4 regions of the Paenibacillus sp. FSL H8-0283 genome follow, and region 4 is predicted to be linked to each of the others. Evidence: predicted binding sites of a transcription regulator. Region 4 holds the regulator's gene; each other region holds the start of a gene.
What was found. Region 4 encodes Rex, which represses fermentation and respiration genes when NADH is low (regulators of the CRP and FNR family bind a similar motif). Its sites were predicted from a motif close to TTGTGAAATATTTCACAA; they were not measured.
Positions count from the first base shown of each region.

Region 1 (4,223 bases), 670 kb from region 4:
GACACTTTGATGAAGTAGGTTTCATGACTACTGGCATTACCGAAACAGGTATGATCAAGTTCCGTCCACTGGGTGGATGGTGGAGTCAGGCTGTACTGTCTCAACGATTGGAAATCATCACACCGGATCGTCGGATTACCGGAGTTGTAGGTTCTACACCTGCACACTTGCTGGACGAGTCCCAGCGGAATAAACCTGTGGATCTGAATTCCATGTATCTCGATATTGGAGCAGACAACCGTGCGGAAGCAGAATCCTGGGGCATTCATCCAGGGATGCAGATCGTACCGATCTGTGAATTTACGCCTATGGCGAACCCGAAAAAAATTATGGCCAAAGCGTGGGATAATCGTTACGGCGTAGGACTTGCACTTGAACTGGTTGAAGCGCTGCACAAGGAAAAACTTCCTAACACACTTTACGCTGGTGCAACGGTTCAGGAAGAACTGGGGCTTCGCGGTGCACGTACGGCCGCCAATCTGATTCAGCCTGATATCTTCTTTGCACTTGACTGTAGCGCGGCAAATGATATGACAGGTGACAAACAGTCATTTGGACATATCGGAGAAGGCGCATTGCTTCGTATTTTTGACCCGGGTATGTTCACCCATCGCGGAATGGTTGAATATGTTCAAGATACGGCTTCATCCAATCAGATCAAAATGCAGTATTTCATCTCACCAGGTGGTACAGATGCAGGTCAAGTTCACCTGAGTGGCATTGGTGTACCATCAATAGTTGTTGGTATCTGCGCACGCTATATCCATACCTCTTCTTCCATCATTCATACGGATGACTACGATGCGGCCAAAGAACTGATCGTGAAACTGGTCAAAGGTCTGGATCGGACAACGATGAATACCATAATTAATAACGCGTAATAGCTGACGAGACTTCCTATCCATCGGGAGGTCTCTTTTTTATATTCACAACGATATCAGTTAGACACGTAGATTAATAGGCCGAACATTATAGGGAATTACACATAAGATACAATAACGGAAGATGAATTAAACACCAAACAGCGGGGGACCTGTTATGGCAGTGAGAAGGAATGGAAAATCGAATAAAGGTTCCAAAAAAACAAATGCCGCAAACACCCTTCTCAATGGCAACCTTAAAGGAAGAAATCTGGAACTTATCGTTGCAGCATTACTGGTAAGTGGGAAGTTAAGAGTGGATGCGGTCACGTTGTTTCGAGAAGCTACACTGGTCGTTGAACTGGTTGGGCAGTATAAATCGCTACAAAATATTACACCATCGAATCAAGACAAACTGGTGCAATTCCTCGATGAGATCGGTGGCGATATGACGTTGAATGACGTTATACGGGCTTTCCAACAGAGAATCAATTCCTAAACACCAAGAAATGAGGTTGAAGTGATGTCTGACTTTGACGGAAATGGGTTCGCTGAACTACTGATCATTGTCATTCTTGTTGTTTTATTTGTATTTGGTTCTTCCGATATTGACGACCTGACTGATTCTCCTTCTCAATCCTGAATTGGCTAGGTTATTATTACGATCCACGATCCATTCATTATGAAATGCATACCTGTAAACGCCAGCCCACAATATGCGGGCTGGCGTTTTTGGATGGCTATAGAAATAGCGGTGAGAATGCAATCCAGGCCAAAATAAGAGTAAGCACAATGCAGACATTCTCTACAACGGCACCACGCTTGGTCCCTGTACTCATCAGATTCACCCGTATGCGCCACTTGAGCGGTGGTAACGGACGAATACCCCGATTGGTTAGTGAATCGGCCAATAGATGCATCGCATATGCCGTGCCTCCCGCTACCCAGATCTCCGGACCCTGCTGCTGGGTCGTGCTGTACAACAAGCCCGCCCATATTGCGGTTCCGTACAGGGTATGTGTCAGTCCCCTATGAGTCAGTGTGGTACAGAGCATTAACAAACTGCCTGCAATCAAGTTCCACGGTGCGAACGCGTGACCATAAAAGACCAGTCCAAGTCCAATCGCAAACATCAACACTTTGCGAAGCGAACGCGAAGGCAGGAATGACACAAGCGCAATGAGGATCGCAAGCAATAGGTTCCATGGTTTGGCATGAACATAGAAGTACACAAATACAGCTGTGGGCAACAGAATCGTCTGTAACAACCTGATCAGACTGTTAGGCAAGGCTCTGGATACCAGCAGCGAATTTGGCTCATCAATGTCAGGCAATAACGAACCAATCAGAGCAACCGTAACTGCCGGCGCAGTCACCGGCATACCGGCCAACTGCAGAACAGAAAGCGACACGCCGGTCCCGATAATAAGGTGAGATCTTCCCATCATGATGCAAAAACGTCCTTTCGAAGAAATCGGGAACAATACGGCCCAGTTTCGATTTTACAACGAAAACAAAATAAGAACAATAGTTCGCATTTATTATTTGTATGAAAATAAATATAACTTTCTGTGATGGGGCTCACATTATTATATTTATGACTCTTTTATCTTTATTAGTGAATTAAATCACATAAACTGTCGTCAACTACTTGTATAATTTCAAATATAAACCACTAAAATTTTGAGTAATGTACAGCGTCTATTCAAGGAGGCATACACACATGAACGGAAAAAAAGAGAACCTCATTATCATTGGTAACGGTATGGCAGGAATCAGTACCGTTGAGCAAATTTTAAAATTAACTACGCGATTTGATATTACCGTTTTTGGCACAGAGCCCTATCCTAACTACAACCGCATTATGTTGTCTTATGTACTGGAAGGAAGCAAAACTCTGGACGATATCGTACTGAACGACCTTCACTGGTATGAAGATTACGGCATTACGCTGCACACAGGCACAACGGTTACACGAATCGATGCCGAGACGCACGAAGTTGTGACTGAAGATGGAACTCGCGTTCCTTATGACAAAATCATCATTGCGACTGGCTCCAACTCCTTCATTCTCCCTGTACCAGGACATGACAAAGAAGGTGTTGTCGGTTTCCGCGATATCGCCGATTGCAATGTCATGCTGGAAGCTGCTAAACAGTATAAACGAGCGGCCGTTATCGGGGGCGGACTGCTAGGCCTTGAAGCTGCCAAAGGATTGGTACAACTTGGTATGGAAGTTACCGTAGTGCATCTGATGGAAGATCTGATGGAGCGTCAGCTTGATCCACAAGCTTCAGCCATGTTGAAAGCTGAATTGGAACGTCAGGGTATCCGGTTCAAGATGGGTGCGCAGACTTCCGAACTGCTGGGCGGCGAACGCGTTGAAGGGATTCGTTTTGCAGATAATACGGTTCTGAATGTTGATTTTGTGGTCATGGCTGTAGGGATTAAACCTAATACGGTCGTAGCTCGTGAAAGCGGTATGGAAGTGAATCGGGGCATTGTCGTGAATGACTATATGCAGACTTCACTTGAGAATGTGTACTCGGTTGGGGAATGTACAGAGCACCGCGGGGTATGTTACGGCCTCGTTGCCCCATTGTTCGAGCAAGGCATGATTCTCGCGAAACATATCTGCGGTGTGGAGACCGCTCCTTATGAAGGTTCAGTTGTATCCACGAAATTGAAAATTTCGGGTGTAGATGTCTTTTCAACTGGTGAATTCATCGACAGCCCAGAGCACACCGTCATTTCGCACAAAGATGACTGGAAACGGACTTACAAAAAAATTCTGCTTCGTGATAATAAAATGGTCGGCGCTGTTCTCTTCGGTGACATTACGGATTCTGCCGAATTGCAGAAACTGATTAAAAATCAAACCGAAATGACCGAGGAATTGTATGGTTCACTCATGGGTACAGGCTGCGGCGGTCATAAGAAAGCAACCTCTGTTGAAACGATGCCCGAGGACGAGATCGTCTGTGGATGTAACGGGGTAACCAAAGGAGCCATTGTTGATGTAATTACAAACCAGGGCCTTACCACTGTTGATGAAATCAAAGCCTGTACCGGTGCAACACGCTCTTGCGGTGGGTGTAAACCGGTTGTGGAACAGATTCTGCAATATGTACTTGGAGACAGTTTCAGTACTGGAGCCAAACAGGGCATCTGCGGATGTACTTCCATGGGTCGAGATGAAATCGTAGCCGAGATTCGTGAAAAAGGATTACAAACGACCAAAGAGGTCATGAATGTACTGGGTTGGAGTCAACCTGAAGGTTGTTCCAAATGTCGTCCGGCGATCAACTATTACCTTGGCATGATTGCACCAGACACACACGAAGATGAGAAAGAATCCCGTTT
Region 1 is NZ_CP150295.1:4,958,776-4,962,998, forward strand. Features, by position in the region: gene MHI52_RS22040 (M42 family metallopeptidase) at 1-881, shown strand, start outside; gene MHI52_RS22045 (hypothetical protein) at 1,039-1,359, shown strand; gene MHI52_RS22050 (metal-dependent hydrolase) at 1,601-2,308, opposite strand; gene nirB (nitrite reductase large subunit NirB) at 2,584-4,223, shown strand, end outside.
Region 1: a site for Rex is predicted at 2,477-2,494, ahead of nirB (nitrite reductase large subunit NirB). Genes of this name have one in related genera too.

Region 2 (4,223 bases), 230 kb from region 4:
GTATGCAATCCCCAGCGCCGCTTCACTTCCTTGAAGATTTCGGCTACAAAGTGAGCCTGTAACGTTGGTTCTCCACCAGATATCGTGAGCCCGCCTCCGGAGCTGCGGTAGTAGGATAGGTACGGCTCAATTTCAGCCAATACCTCCTCAAGCGTCATTTCTTTTCCGCCATCCAACGCCCAAGTATCAGGGTTGTGGCAATACTGACATTTGAGTAGACATCCTTGCATAAAAAGCACAAAGCGGATGCCTGGGCCGTCAACCGTCCCGAAAGTTTCGAGTGAATGAATATGTCCGTTAACCATGCTGCCTCTTCCTTTCTGTATCCGCATCCGCTATGCGTTTAATATGATTTGGAATACCTTGCTCTAGCGGTCTTCTACTTGCAAATCAATTACATCGAGCCATGGAACGTACGGTTGATGACATCCAACTGTTGTTCACGAGTCAGTTTAATGAAGTTAACGGCATATCCGGATACCCGTATAGTCAGTTGTGGATAGTTTTCCGGGTGATCCATCGCATCAATCAATTGCTGACGATCAAATACGTTAACGTTCAGGTGATGAGCGTTTTGACCGAAGTAACCATCCATCATCGCAGTCAGATTGGATTTACGTGTAGTCTCCTCTTTACCCAATGCTTTTGGCACGATGGAGAAGGTATTGGAAATCCCGTCAAGACTGTGTTCATAAGGCAATTTGGCTACCGAGCCAAGGGATGCCAGTGCACCTTTTTTGTCACGACCATGCATTGGGTTTGCACCTGGAGCAAATGGTTCACCTGCTTTACGACCATCCGGTGTAGTCCCTGTTTTCTTACCATATACCACGTTGGAAGTGATCGTCAGAACGGATTGTGTTGGAACTGCGTTACGGTAAGCTTTGTGCTTGCGAATCATGCCCATGAAGTTCTCGACCAGTTCAACAGCAATGCTGTCTACGCTGTCTTCATTGTTACCGTAACAAGGGAAGTCTCCTTCGATTTCGAAATCAACAGCGATGCCTTGTTCGTTACGAATTGGTTTTACTTTGGCATATTTGATCGCACTCAGTGAATCTGCTGTAACCGACAGACCAGCGATACCGCAAGCCATCGTACGTACAATGTCACGGTCATGCAATGCCATTTCGATACGCTCATAGCTGTATTTATCGTGCATGTAGTGAATGACGTTGAGGGTGTTCATATACAGCTTAGCCAGCCACTCCATCATTGGTTTGAAGCGTTTCATAACCTCATTGTAATCCAGCACTTCGCTAGTAATGGCAGGATACTCAGGTCCAACTTGTGCTCCGGATTTCTCGTCACGACCACCGTTGATCGCATACAGGAGAGCTTTAGCCAGGTTGGCACGAGCGCCGAAGAATTGCATTTGTTTCCCGATCTTCATAGCCGACACACAGCATGCAATACCGTAATCGTCACCGTAGATCGGACGCATCAGATCATCATTTTCATACTGGATTGAGCTGGTTTCGATGGATACTTTACTGCAATAATCTTTGAAAGCTTCTGGAAGTTTCGTTGACCAGAGAACAGTCAGGTTCGGTTCTGGTGCAGGACCCAGGTTGTGCAGCGTATGCAGGAAACGGAAGCTGTTTTTGGTTACACGTGTTTCACCATTCACGGACATACCACCGATGGACTCAGTCACCCATGTTGGATCTCCACTGAATAGTTCGTTGTAATCCGGTGTACGCAGGAATTTGACAATCCGCAGTTTCATTACAAAATGGTCAACCAATTCCTGAGCCTGTTCTTCGGACAAAATGCCCTCTTGCAGGTCACGTTCAATGTAGATATCCAGGAAAGAAGATACACGTCCCAGTGACATCGCAGCACCGTTTTGTTCTTTGATCGCAGCGAGATAACCGAAGTACAACCATTGGAACGCTTCTTTTGCTGTTGTCGCTGGCAAGGAAATATCGAACCCGTGCATATCGCCCAATTGTTTCAATTCTTGCAATGCACGAATCTGTTCAGACAATTCTTCCCGCAGACGAATGACATCTTCATCAATAACATCAACTTCGAGTGCATTCAGTTCGCCTTTTTTGTTACGAATCAGGAAGTCTACCCCGTACAAAGCTACACGACGATAGTCACCGATGATTCGGCCACGGCCGTAAGCATCTGGCAGACCTGTAATAATTCCTGCTTTACGCGCTGCACGCATGTCGGAAGTATAAGCATCGAATACACCCTGATTATGTGTTTTGCGAATGTTTGTAAATATATCAATGACGCCCTGTGGCATTTCAAAGCCATATGCCTCACATGCGTCAATCATCATGCGGATTCCGCCTGTTGGTTGAATGGAACGTTTGAACGGAGCATCGGTCTGAACGCCGACAATCTGCTCTTTGGATTGATCCAGATAACCGGGTTGGTGAGAAATAATAGTACCTGGTGTGTTCACGTCAACGTCAAGGACACCGCCGTTATCACGTTCTTTTTTGGTCAGATCAGATACGATCTCCCACAATTCTTTGGTATTCTGGGTTGCACCTGCGAGAAATGCTTCGTCACCGTAATACGGAGACAAGTTGTGTGCCAGAAAATCATTCACATCTACGGATTTGGTCCATGTTCCTTTGGTAAAGTTTCTCCAGCCTGTTTGTTGTTTGACATCTTTTTCAATCACCGACATCGTAATCCCTCCACTAATTTGGATTTCTGGACACATAACATCTTGCTTCATTCGTAGCATTGTGTGCCCAGAGCCGCGATTAATGTGAATTGTTTCACATAAACCGGAACATGTTCTCTCTACTTGGGAACCGGAACCGCGGGATGAATGTTTTTCTTACATTTTCAGTATACGACTTGGGGCTTTCATCATCTGTGATTTTTGTCACAAAGCCAGTGAACTAACTCACTCCATCTGCGCTGTGTCGCATTGACCCCTGTAAATTCACACTTAGCCACTGCGCGGGCAGAACAACTTCCGATCGCTGTTATCCCCGGATTTTTTCAATTTTATATTTCAAAGGGGAAAATCCGGGGATAAAGGCGAACGCTCCGCTTCTTCAGTTTTTTCTGCCCACTCCGTTATTGTGTGAACATCTGGCTCAAACAGCCACGTCACGGATTCCGTGTAACCTCTATAGAACCCTTTGCTCCTCTATGCTCGGAGCAAATCAAATCTTAGAATAAATCCTGAAAAACAGATGCTTCGCTCTTCTGTTTTTCTGCCCTCTCGTTATTGTGTGAACATCTGGCTCAAACAGCCACATCACGAATTCCGTGTAACCTCTATAGAACCCTTTGCTCCTCTATGCTTGGAGCAAATCAAATCTTAGAATAAATCCTGAAAAACAGATGCTCGCTCTTCTGTTTTTCTGCCCTCTTCTTTATTGTGTGAAAGACGGCAATCGGGGCTCCCCTCTCGGGGAACCCTAATCTTCTTGCCGTAAGGCATGCTTCGATCTAAATTTGTTATTCAAACTTTCCGTAGAAAGCGTTGCGGTATACATCAGCCAGTTCAGTTACCAATGGCAGCTTTGGATTGGCGGTTGTACATTGGTCTTCGAAGGCACGGTCAGCCAGATAATCGACATGTGCTTCAAAGTCTTTGGCATCAAATCCGATTTCCTGGAACGATTCTTCAATGCCCAATGTTTTGTTCAGTTTGCGAATCGCATTGATGAGACTGGTTACGCCTTCTTCTGTCGTACGTGCAGGCAATCCCAAGATACGGGCAATTTCGGCATACCGCTCATCCGCTACAAAGTGAGAATATTTCGGGAACGATGCAAATTTGGTCGGTTTTTTCGCGTTGTAACGAATGACGTGTGGCATCAGGATTGCATTGGTGCGTCCGTGTGCGGTGTGGTACTGACCGCCCCATTTGTGCGCCAAGCTGTGGTTAATGCCCAGGAATGCATTGGCAAACGCCATACCTGCAATCGTGGAAGCATTATGCATTTTTTCACGTGCCAGTTTATCACCTTGCAGCGCAGATTGCTCCAGGTATTGGAACACCAGTTGGATTGCTTTGATCGCAAGTCCATCCGTGTAATCATTTGCCATAACAGATACATAAGCTTCAATCGCATGCGTCAGTACGTCCATACCTGTATCTGCAACGGCTGTTCTAGGCAGGGAGTATACGAACTCCGGATCGACAATCGCTACGTCTGGTGTCAGCTCATAGTCGGCCAATGGATATTTGGTGTTACCTTGATTTTTATCTGTGATAACCGCGAACGATGTCACTT
Region 2 is NZ_CP150295.1:4,515,906-4,520,128, forward strand. Features, by position in the region: gene pflA (pyruvate formate-lyase-activating protein) at 1-305, opposite strand, end outside; gene pflB (formate C-acetyltransferase) at 395-2,653, opposite strand; gene adhE (bifunctional acetaldehyde-CoA/alcohol dehydrogenase) at 3,442-4,223, opposite strand, start outside.
Region 2: a site for Rex is predicted at 2,736-2,753, ahead of pflB (formate C-acetyltransferase). Genes of this name have one in related genera too.

Region 3 (4,223 bases), 2.9 Mb from region 4:
AGGATCTGGATGTATCCGTAGAAGGACGGGAAGTTCTGATTGTCGAAGATATTATCGACAGCGGACTTACACTCAGCTATCTGATTGAACTGCTAGAAAACCGCGGTGCCGAGTCGGTGCGAGTGGTTACGCTGTTCGACAAGCCTTCAGGCCGTAAAGTTGAGTTGGAAGCTCATTACACAGGCTTTGACATTCCTGACGCGTTCATCGTTGGTTACGGTTTGGATTTTGCGGAGAAGTACCGGAACCTGCCCTATATCGGGATTTTGAAGCCGGAAGTCTATAGTAGCTAATATCCTGCCCGACCCAAGCCTTGAGCTGTTCTTGGCTTCTGTTGAGAAGCCATGTCGGGCTATGTTAAAATAATTAAAGTGTCTCGAGAGGAGGTAGGGGATGAATCGGTTCATCCGGAATTCTGGTTTTTATTTGATTCTTTTTTTAGTTGTGGTGGGGATAGTCCAGTTCGTCAGCAATGGCGGCGAAGCCACCGATAATCCTAGATATGATCAGTTGCGTGCAGCGATCAAAGCCAACAATGTCTCTGAATTGACGGTTCAATTCAACGGTCAAACGTATCTCGTGACCGGTCAATACAAGAAGGCACCTGATGGCGCCAAATCAGAAAATTTCTCAACGTATATTCCTCCTACGGATGAGGCAATTAGTGAGCTTGTAGCTGCAAGTGAAACTAACAATTTCCAATATCATCAGGAGCCAATGAAAGGTGACAGCATCTGGTTGACGTTGCTGACTTCCTTTATTCCTTTGATCATTATGTTCCTGCTGTTCTTCTTCCTGTTTAATCAGGCTCAAGGCGGCGGCGGTAAAGTAATGAACTTTGGTAAAAGCCGTGCTCGTCTCTACAACGAAGAGAAGAAGCGGGTTACATTTGAAGATGTTGCGGGTGCTGACGAAGAGAAACAGGAACTTGTTGAGGTTGTAGACTTCCTCAAGGACCCTCGTAAATTCGCAGCAGTAGGTGCGCGGATTCCTAAGGGCGTATTGCTCGTAGGGCCTCCAGGTACCGGTAAAACATTGCTCGCTCGTGCCGTAGCCGGTGAAGCGGGTGTACCATTCTTCACTATTTCAGGTTCCGACTTCGTGGAAATGTTTGTCGGTGTCGGTGCATCACGTGTTCGTGATTTGTTTGAAAATGCGAAGAAAAATGCCCCATGTATCATCTTTATCGATGAGATTGATGCTGTAGGACGTCAGCGTGGTGCTGGTCTTGGTGGTGGTCACGATGAACGTGAACAGACACTCAACCAGTTGCTCGTTGAGATGGACGGATTCGGAGTTAATGAAGGTATCATCATCATTGCCGCAACGAACCGTGCAGATATTTTGGACCCTGCCTTGCTGCGTCCAGGACGTTTTGACCGTCAAATTACGGTTGACCGCCCTGATGTAAGAGGTCGTGAAGCTGTCCTGAAAGTACATTCCCGTAATAAACCACTGACCAAAGATGTGAAGATGGATATTATCGCGAAGCGTACAACAGGTTTCTCTGGTGCGGATTTGGAGAATCTCTTGAACGAAGCGGCATTGCTTGCAGCGCGTCGTAACCGTAAAGATATTTCCATGAAGGAAGTTGACGAAGCGATTGACCGTGTCATCGTTGGTACGGAGAAGAAAAGCCGTGTCATCAGTGATCGCGAGAAACGAATCGTTGCTTATCACGAAGCAGGTCATACCATTGTTGGATACTTCCTCGAACATGCTGATATGGTACATAAAGTGACCATTATTCCGCGCGGACGTGCGGGTGGATATGTAATCATGTTGCCAAAAGAAGACCGTATGCTGGTTACCAAGCAGGAATTGCTGGATAAAGTAACCGGACTTCTCGGGGGTCGTGTAGCTGAAGAATTGTTCATCGGAGAAATTGGTACTGGTGCATACAGTGACTTCCAGCAAGCGACAGGTATTGTTCGCAGCATGGTTATGGAATACGGTATGAGTGAGAAATTGGGACCTATGCAATTCGGAAGTTCACAAGGACAGGTATTCCTTGGTCGGGATATCGGTCATGAACAGAATTACTCGGATTCCATTGCTTACGAGATTGATCAGGAAATGCAACGCTTTATTAATGACTGTTATGAGAAGTGTAAGGACTTGCTTGTTAAACATTCAAAAGAGATGCACCTGATCGCTCAAACTTTGCTTGAGGTTGAGACTTTGGAAATGGATCAGATCAAGCAATTGATCGAAACAGGTTCTTTGACTCCAAAAGCAGAGAATGACAATGATGGTGAAGGCACACCAACTGAAGGCGGAGAGCCAATCATCGACACCATCGGTGATGTGCGTGTTCGTATTCAAGGTAAAGATGAAACGCCTGAGCCACCAGCCGGAGATATTCCAAACGAAGCTCCGAATCTGGAAAAGGGTAATAACAATAACCCGGATGATGGCGGAACGAAGCCAACGTCTTAATGCATAATACATCTGGCTATGATAGCAGGTGAAATCAAGAGAGCCCTCGAGGCTCTCTTTTTTTATCCATTATTTTAAAAGAGGATAGATAAAGATAAACGGGAGTTAGATGGCGAACCAGTTAGCAAACAGGTGGTTACAGCGCTGTCCCGGGCCTTTTTCATTTATTGACAGAGTCGTGAACGTTGTGTAAATTAGTTGTTAAACCGCTTGTGATTCGTTTCTCAAGCGAAGATAACGACTTAGGTTAGCCCACGAAACAGCGCATGACGCTGTCCCGATAAAGGAGAGGATCACAGGTGGAAGCTCTGGCTTTAGAGCGCAAGGCTGAGATGAACCGCGAGCTGCGTGAGCGGCTTATGGTGTTGAAAAAGGAACGTAATGCCATTATTCTTGCCCATTATTATCAACGTGACGAAGTACAGGAGGTTGCCGACTTCCGTGGAGATTCATTTCTGTTAGCCCAGAAGGCAGCACAGACAGATGCGGATGTGATCGTTTTCTGTGGTGTTCATTTTATGGGTGAAAGCGCTAAAATTCTTGCGCCAAATAAAACAGTTATTATCCCGGACGAACGTGCGGGCTGCCCAATGGCAGATATGGTGAATGTGGATGGACTACGCAAATTGAAAGCACAACATCCTAATGCCAAGGTGGTTACGTATATCAATTCCTCGGCTGAGATCAAAGCAGAGACTGACATCTGTTGTACATCAGCGAACGCAGTCCGGGTTATTCAATCGGTGGATTCCGACGAAATTATCTGGGTACCGGATAAAAACCTGGGACATTATGTGCAGCAGCATACAGACAAGAAAATGATTATATGGGAAGGTTACTGCAACACTCACGATATGCTTACAGTCAAAGATGTGGTGGAGATGAGAGCCAAGCATCCCAATGCGGAGTTTGTTGTCCATCCAGAGTGTCGCCCTGAGGTTGTAGAAATGGGTGATTTTGTAGGCAGCACAACAGCTATTCTGGAGTATTGCAAAAATTCATCAGCGAAGGAATTTATCGTAGGTACCGAAGATGGTACAGGATATCAGCTTCGTCTGGATAGTCCGGATAAACAGTTCCACTTTGCTACCAAGTTCCTCGTATGTCCCAACATGAAGGTGAACAACTTGAAGAAACTGGTGAAATGCCTGGAAACGATGAAGCCGCAAATCTACGTGCCACCGGCCGTTGCCGACAAAGCCAGAGAATCGCTAGAGCGCATGTTGTTGGTAAAGTAGGATGCGCTACTCTTGCTCCAAGACAGGTGAATAACATGATACCGCAATATTTAGTTGATTTTGATCTGTCTGCGCTACCCATGGTAGAGACGGATGTACTGGTTATAGGCTCAGGGATTGCTGGTTTGTTTACTGCCATTAAGGCAAGCGAACAACAACGTGTATTAATGATCACAAAGAAGTCATTACTTGAAAGTAACACCAGATATGCGCAGGGAGGCATCGCTGCGGTTATTGCTGAGGATGATTCACCTGCTTACCACTTGCAGGACACACTTGTAGCAGGAGCGGGCTTATGCCGCTCCGAAGCGGTAGAGGTATTGGTGAATGAGGGGCCGGACGGAGTGAAGGAACTGATTCGTTTGGGTACTTTATTTGATCTGGAGAACGGCGAGTTGGCGTTGACGCAGGAAGGTGCGCATAGCCACCGCCGTATTTTGCATGCCAACGGAGATGCAACAGGATATGAGATTGTACGTGCGCTTGCTGTTGAAGTGAATGAGCATCCCGGGATTGAAGTTTGGGATGAGCATTTTGTTGTTGACC
Region 3 is NZ_CP150295.1:63,466-67,688, forward strand. Features, by position in the region: gene hpt (hypoxanthine phosphoribosyltransferase) at 1-293, shown strand, start outside; gene ftsH (ATP-dependent zinc metalloprotease FtsH) at 394-2,439, shown strand; gene nadA (quinolinate synthase NadA) at 2,739-3,677, shown strand; gene nadB (L-aspartate oxidase) at 3,713-4,223, shown strand, end outside.
Region 3: a site for Rex is predicted at 2,650-2,667, ahead of nadA (quinolinate synthase NadA). Genes of this name have one in related genera too.

Region 4 (4,223 bases):
CAGGATTATTTGTTTTTGAATGTAACTTTGAGTACATATCTGAGTATATCACATCGTATATACAATTTCGAAGGCGAAAATATGAATAAATTATTAATTTTAACTATTTAAATCAAATATGTTTACAGACAACACAAAGAACCGGTTCAGTCGGATATCCGTCTGCCGGTTCTTTCATTTCTTTAATTCTCTAGTTATCTCACTCTATCTTGTTCTAGCTGTTCGGGAGTGTGTAGACCAGGTCCACCTGTTCTCCGTTGCTAAAACGATAAAAGCGATAGTGGTTGTGCGTACCATCTTTATAATACACTTGCCACACATATATTCCATTCACAACTCCGGGCATGATTCGTTTAATCTCACCGGCAGGAACTTCAGAACTGAAGCGATTGCGTACCTGCGCTTCGGACATGCCATTCTGCAGCAGCTCACTGTGTACAGCGTTTGCACCCTTAACCGGCTGATTGTTTGCGTCGAACTTAACCCAGACCATAACATCCTGGTTATCCTTGTTTTTGCCGATCAGGGTCCAGTAGATGTTGTCAGAGCCTTCTTTGTCTCCCCAGATGTACTTACGCAATTCATCATAGGATGTAATGCCCAGTTGCTCCTGTGCTGCCTGTATGGCGAGCGCTTCTTCCTTGCGTTGGTCCTGCGTGACATGGACGTAATAACGCTGAAGTCCAAACAGAATCAGAACCAGTGCAAGCAGCGAAATCCATATCCACTTCTTTTTTTTCTTCAAAAGCCGAACTTCCTTTCCCTATGATGCTGTCCTGCAATTAACGAGCAAGCAGACCATCAAATGCCAATTGAGACTCACGCAAAATGCGTTCTTCATCCAGCGTCAGACATTCGCCATGTTTCACCACTTGTTTTCCATCCACCCATACGTGCTCAACATCTTTAGCAGAAGCCGAGTAGATTGTATGTGAGATCAGGTCTGTATGTGGATAGAAATGTGCCTGTTCAATGTCCAAGGCGATAAAGTCAGCCTTCATGCCGACCTGGAGTGCTCCGGTATTGTTCAAGAAGATAGATTTGGCACCGTATGACGTTCCGAGTAATAACGCTTCGCCTGCTGGCACTGCCGTCGGGTCACCAGATACACCTTTGTGGATCAATGCAGCCAGTCTCATTTCCTCGAACATATCCAGGTTGTTGTTGCTTGCCGGTCCGTCTGTTCCGAGTGACACGGTAACTCCTGCTTTCAGCAACGCAGGTACCCGCGAAACACCGGAAGCGAGTTTCAGGTTACTTCCCGGGTTATGGGATACAGCCACATCATGACGGGCCAGAATCTCAATCTCTTCGTCATTCAGATGCACCGCATGTGCAACCAGGGATGGACGAGAGAAAAAGCCCAGTTTCTCCAGATGTGCCACAGGACGCAGTCCATAATCAGCCACGTTCTGCTCGACTTCACGAAGCGTTTCCGACATATGTGTATGAAGGGGAAGGTTTAGGTCGTTCGCGACCTGCACAAGCTTCTCTATGTAGTCAGGAGGGCATGTATATGGTGCATGTGGCGAGATTACGGTTGTAATGCGACCATCTGCCTGTCCATTCCACTCACGCGCAAACGCAGCCGACTCCTCCAGCTTCCGCAATTGTTCTTCCTCCGAGCACAACCCGATTACACCACGTGCCAGTGCTGCTCTAACGCCGGATTGCTCCACAACTTTGGCAACTTGATCCATGTGATCGTACATGTCCAGGAAAGCTGTAGTTCCGCCTTTCAACATTTCAAGCACCGATAGCGAAGTTCCCCAATATACGTCTTCTGAAGTCATTTTCGCTTCCATCGGCCACATTTTTTCCTGCAACCATACTTGCAATGCAAGATCGTCTCCGTGCCCTCTGAGCAACGACATCGCTGCATGACCATGCGTATTGATCAGACCCGGCAGGAAGAACAGTCCTTTTCCATCCACTTTGGTACAATTTTTGTCTTCATCCGGCAATGTCTCACCAATATGCACAATCTTGTCATTCTCAACAACCATGTATCCGTGGACCACGTTCCATGTTGTGCCGCCTTCATTAACGGCAAATTTGCCGTTGTGAATTACCCATCTATTTGTTGTCATCTTCCTCGTCGTCCTTTCCAGTCTCCAAGTAATAGGCCAAACTAAGCAGATCCGTTGTAAAGTCAGCATGGTGAATGCGGATATGCGGCGGTGTTTTTAGAATGGTTGGTGCAAAATTAAGGATCGCTTCAATTCCTGATTCAATAAGCTGATCGGCTACATTTTGGGCTTCCGTATCCGGAACCGTGATAATTCCGATGCGAATGTTTTCCATTTTAACCGCTTCCGTCAATTCATCCATTGGTTTTACCGTCAAACTGTTGATTTGACTACCTATCTTCGGTCCATATGCATCAAATACAGCAACAATCTTCATGTTGTCTTTCAGATATGCGTTGTAGTTGGACAAGGCTTGACCGAGGTTACCCGCTCCTACCAGAGCTACATTAATTTGCTGATCGATTTTGAGAATGTGACGAATTTTCTCGATCAAATAGGATACATCATACCCGATCCCTTTACGACCAAAATCACCGAAGTAAGCCAGGTCTTTACGAATTTGGGCCGGATTCAGATCCAACCTCTGTCCAAGCTCTTGAGAAGAAACAGTAGCCACCTCACGCTGATGCAACTCGTTCAAATAACGCAAGTAAACAGGCAGACGTCGTACCACCGCTTCCGAAATTTTATCCGATTTCATTCTTGCTCCCCCTTACCAAGGCCACGATAAAATAATAGATGAAAAGATGAGCATTCTGTATAAAACTCAAAGATAAACGTGACATTTTATACAGAATGCTCCTTGTAATTTAGGTTATAAGTTCTTACGTGCAACTGCTTTAATCGGATACGGAAATATCTAATAAAGTTTAACGCCAAACGATAGTGTCATGCAATGATATAACGAACAAAACAACCATTATTTTTGTTCATTAGCAGGTTTTTCCAACCACTCAGTAATTCGTGGAACCATTTGCTCCGTGAGCATATGCTCCATTTTGGGACCAGGTAATGAATACAAAAAGAATTTACCATAATACGCTTCAATCACCCGTGTATCATAAACAATGACAATTCCTCTGTCCTTTGCTGTACGTACCAATCGGCCAAATCCCTGCTTGAAACGAATGACCGCTTGTGGCACGGACAGTTTCATGAACGGATTTTTCTTCTGTTCCTGGAGCAACTCACTCTTGGCTTCCACCAACGGATGATTCGGTGGCTGGAAAGGCAGTCGCACAATAGCGAGACAAGTTAACGCCTCTCCCGGGATATCTACACCCTCCCAGAAGCTACTTGTGCCCAGAAGTACCGTTGCTTTGGCATCTTGAAACCTGCGAGTCAATTTGGAACGACTTCCACTGTCAACGCCTTGCCCAAGCAACGAGATGTCGTTGCCAGACAGTGCCTCCTTCAGCGGATCATAGACCTGTCGCAACATCTTGTATGAAGTAAACAGAACCATCATGCGTCCACGCGTAGCAATTGCCGTCTCTGCGAGTGATTGCACCAGCATATTAACAAAGTGCGCATCACCCACACTTCCCTTCACACTTGGGAAATCACGCGGAATCACCAGAAGTGCCTGATCGCGATAGTTGAAAGGTGATGGCAACATCGACGTTAATAGCCGATTGTTCTCGGCGGCTTCCTGCAAGCCAAGCTGTTCAATCATGAACTGGAATGACTTATCTACCGAAAGCGTAGCCGATGTAAGCACAACACTTTTCTTTTTATCAAAAAATAAATCCTTAAGTTGTGCACTCACATCTACAGGTACGGCATACAGCTGGAGAGATTTGCTGCGGAATTGGCCGCTGGCTTCCATCCAGTACACCGTTTTGGCGTCATCCATACGCATGAAGAAACGTAGATTCTCCTTCAATGTGGTCAGATCTTTCAGCAGTCCTGTAATGTCCGTGATCAGACTATCCGATTGATAATCATCCTGATCCTCTTTCACTTCAAGCAGCAATTTGTCCCCTTTGCGAACCAAATCGCCCAGAGTCACATAGATCTGGTTCTCCAGATCCTGCAACTCCTGCCATTTTGCAGGTTTCTGAGATGCTTTCAGACGCAGTGAAAATTGCCCCGTCTCTCCCGGTGAAGCATCACTTCGTTCAGGCAAGAGACCAAACAAGGCATCGCTCATACGATCCCACAGCTCCTTAACTTCAAGAGCGAGCGGGAACA
Region 4 is NZ_CP150295.1:4,288,185-4,292,407, forward strand. Features, by position in the region: gene MHI52_RS19040 (hypothetical protein) at 215-745, opposite strand; gene MHI52_RS19045 (amidohydrolase) at 783-2,090, opposite strand; gene MHI52_RS19050 (redox-sensing transcriptional repressor Rex) at 2,077-2,730, opposite strand; gene dinG (ATP-dependent DNA helicase DinG) at 2,950-4,223, opposite strand, start outside.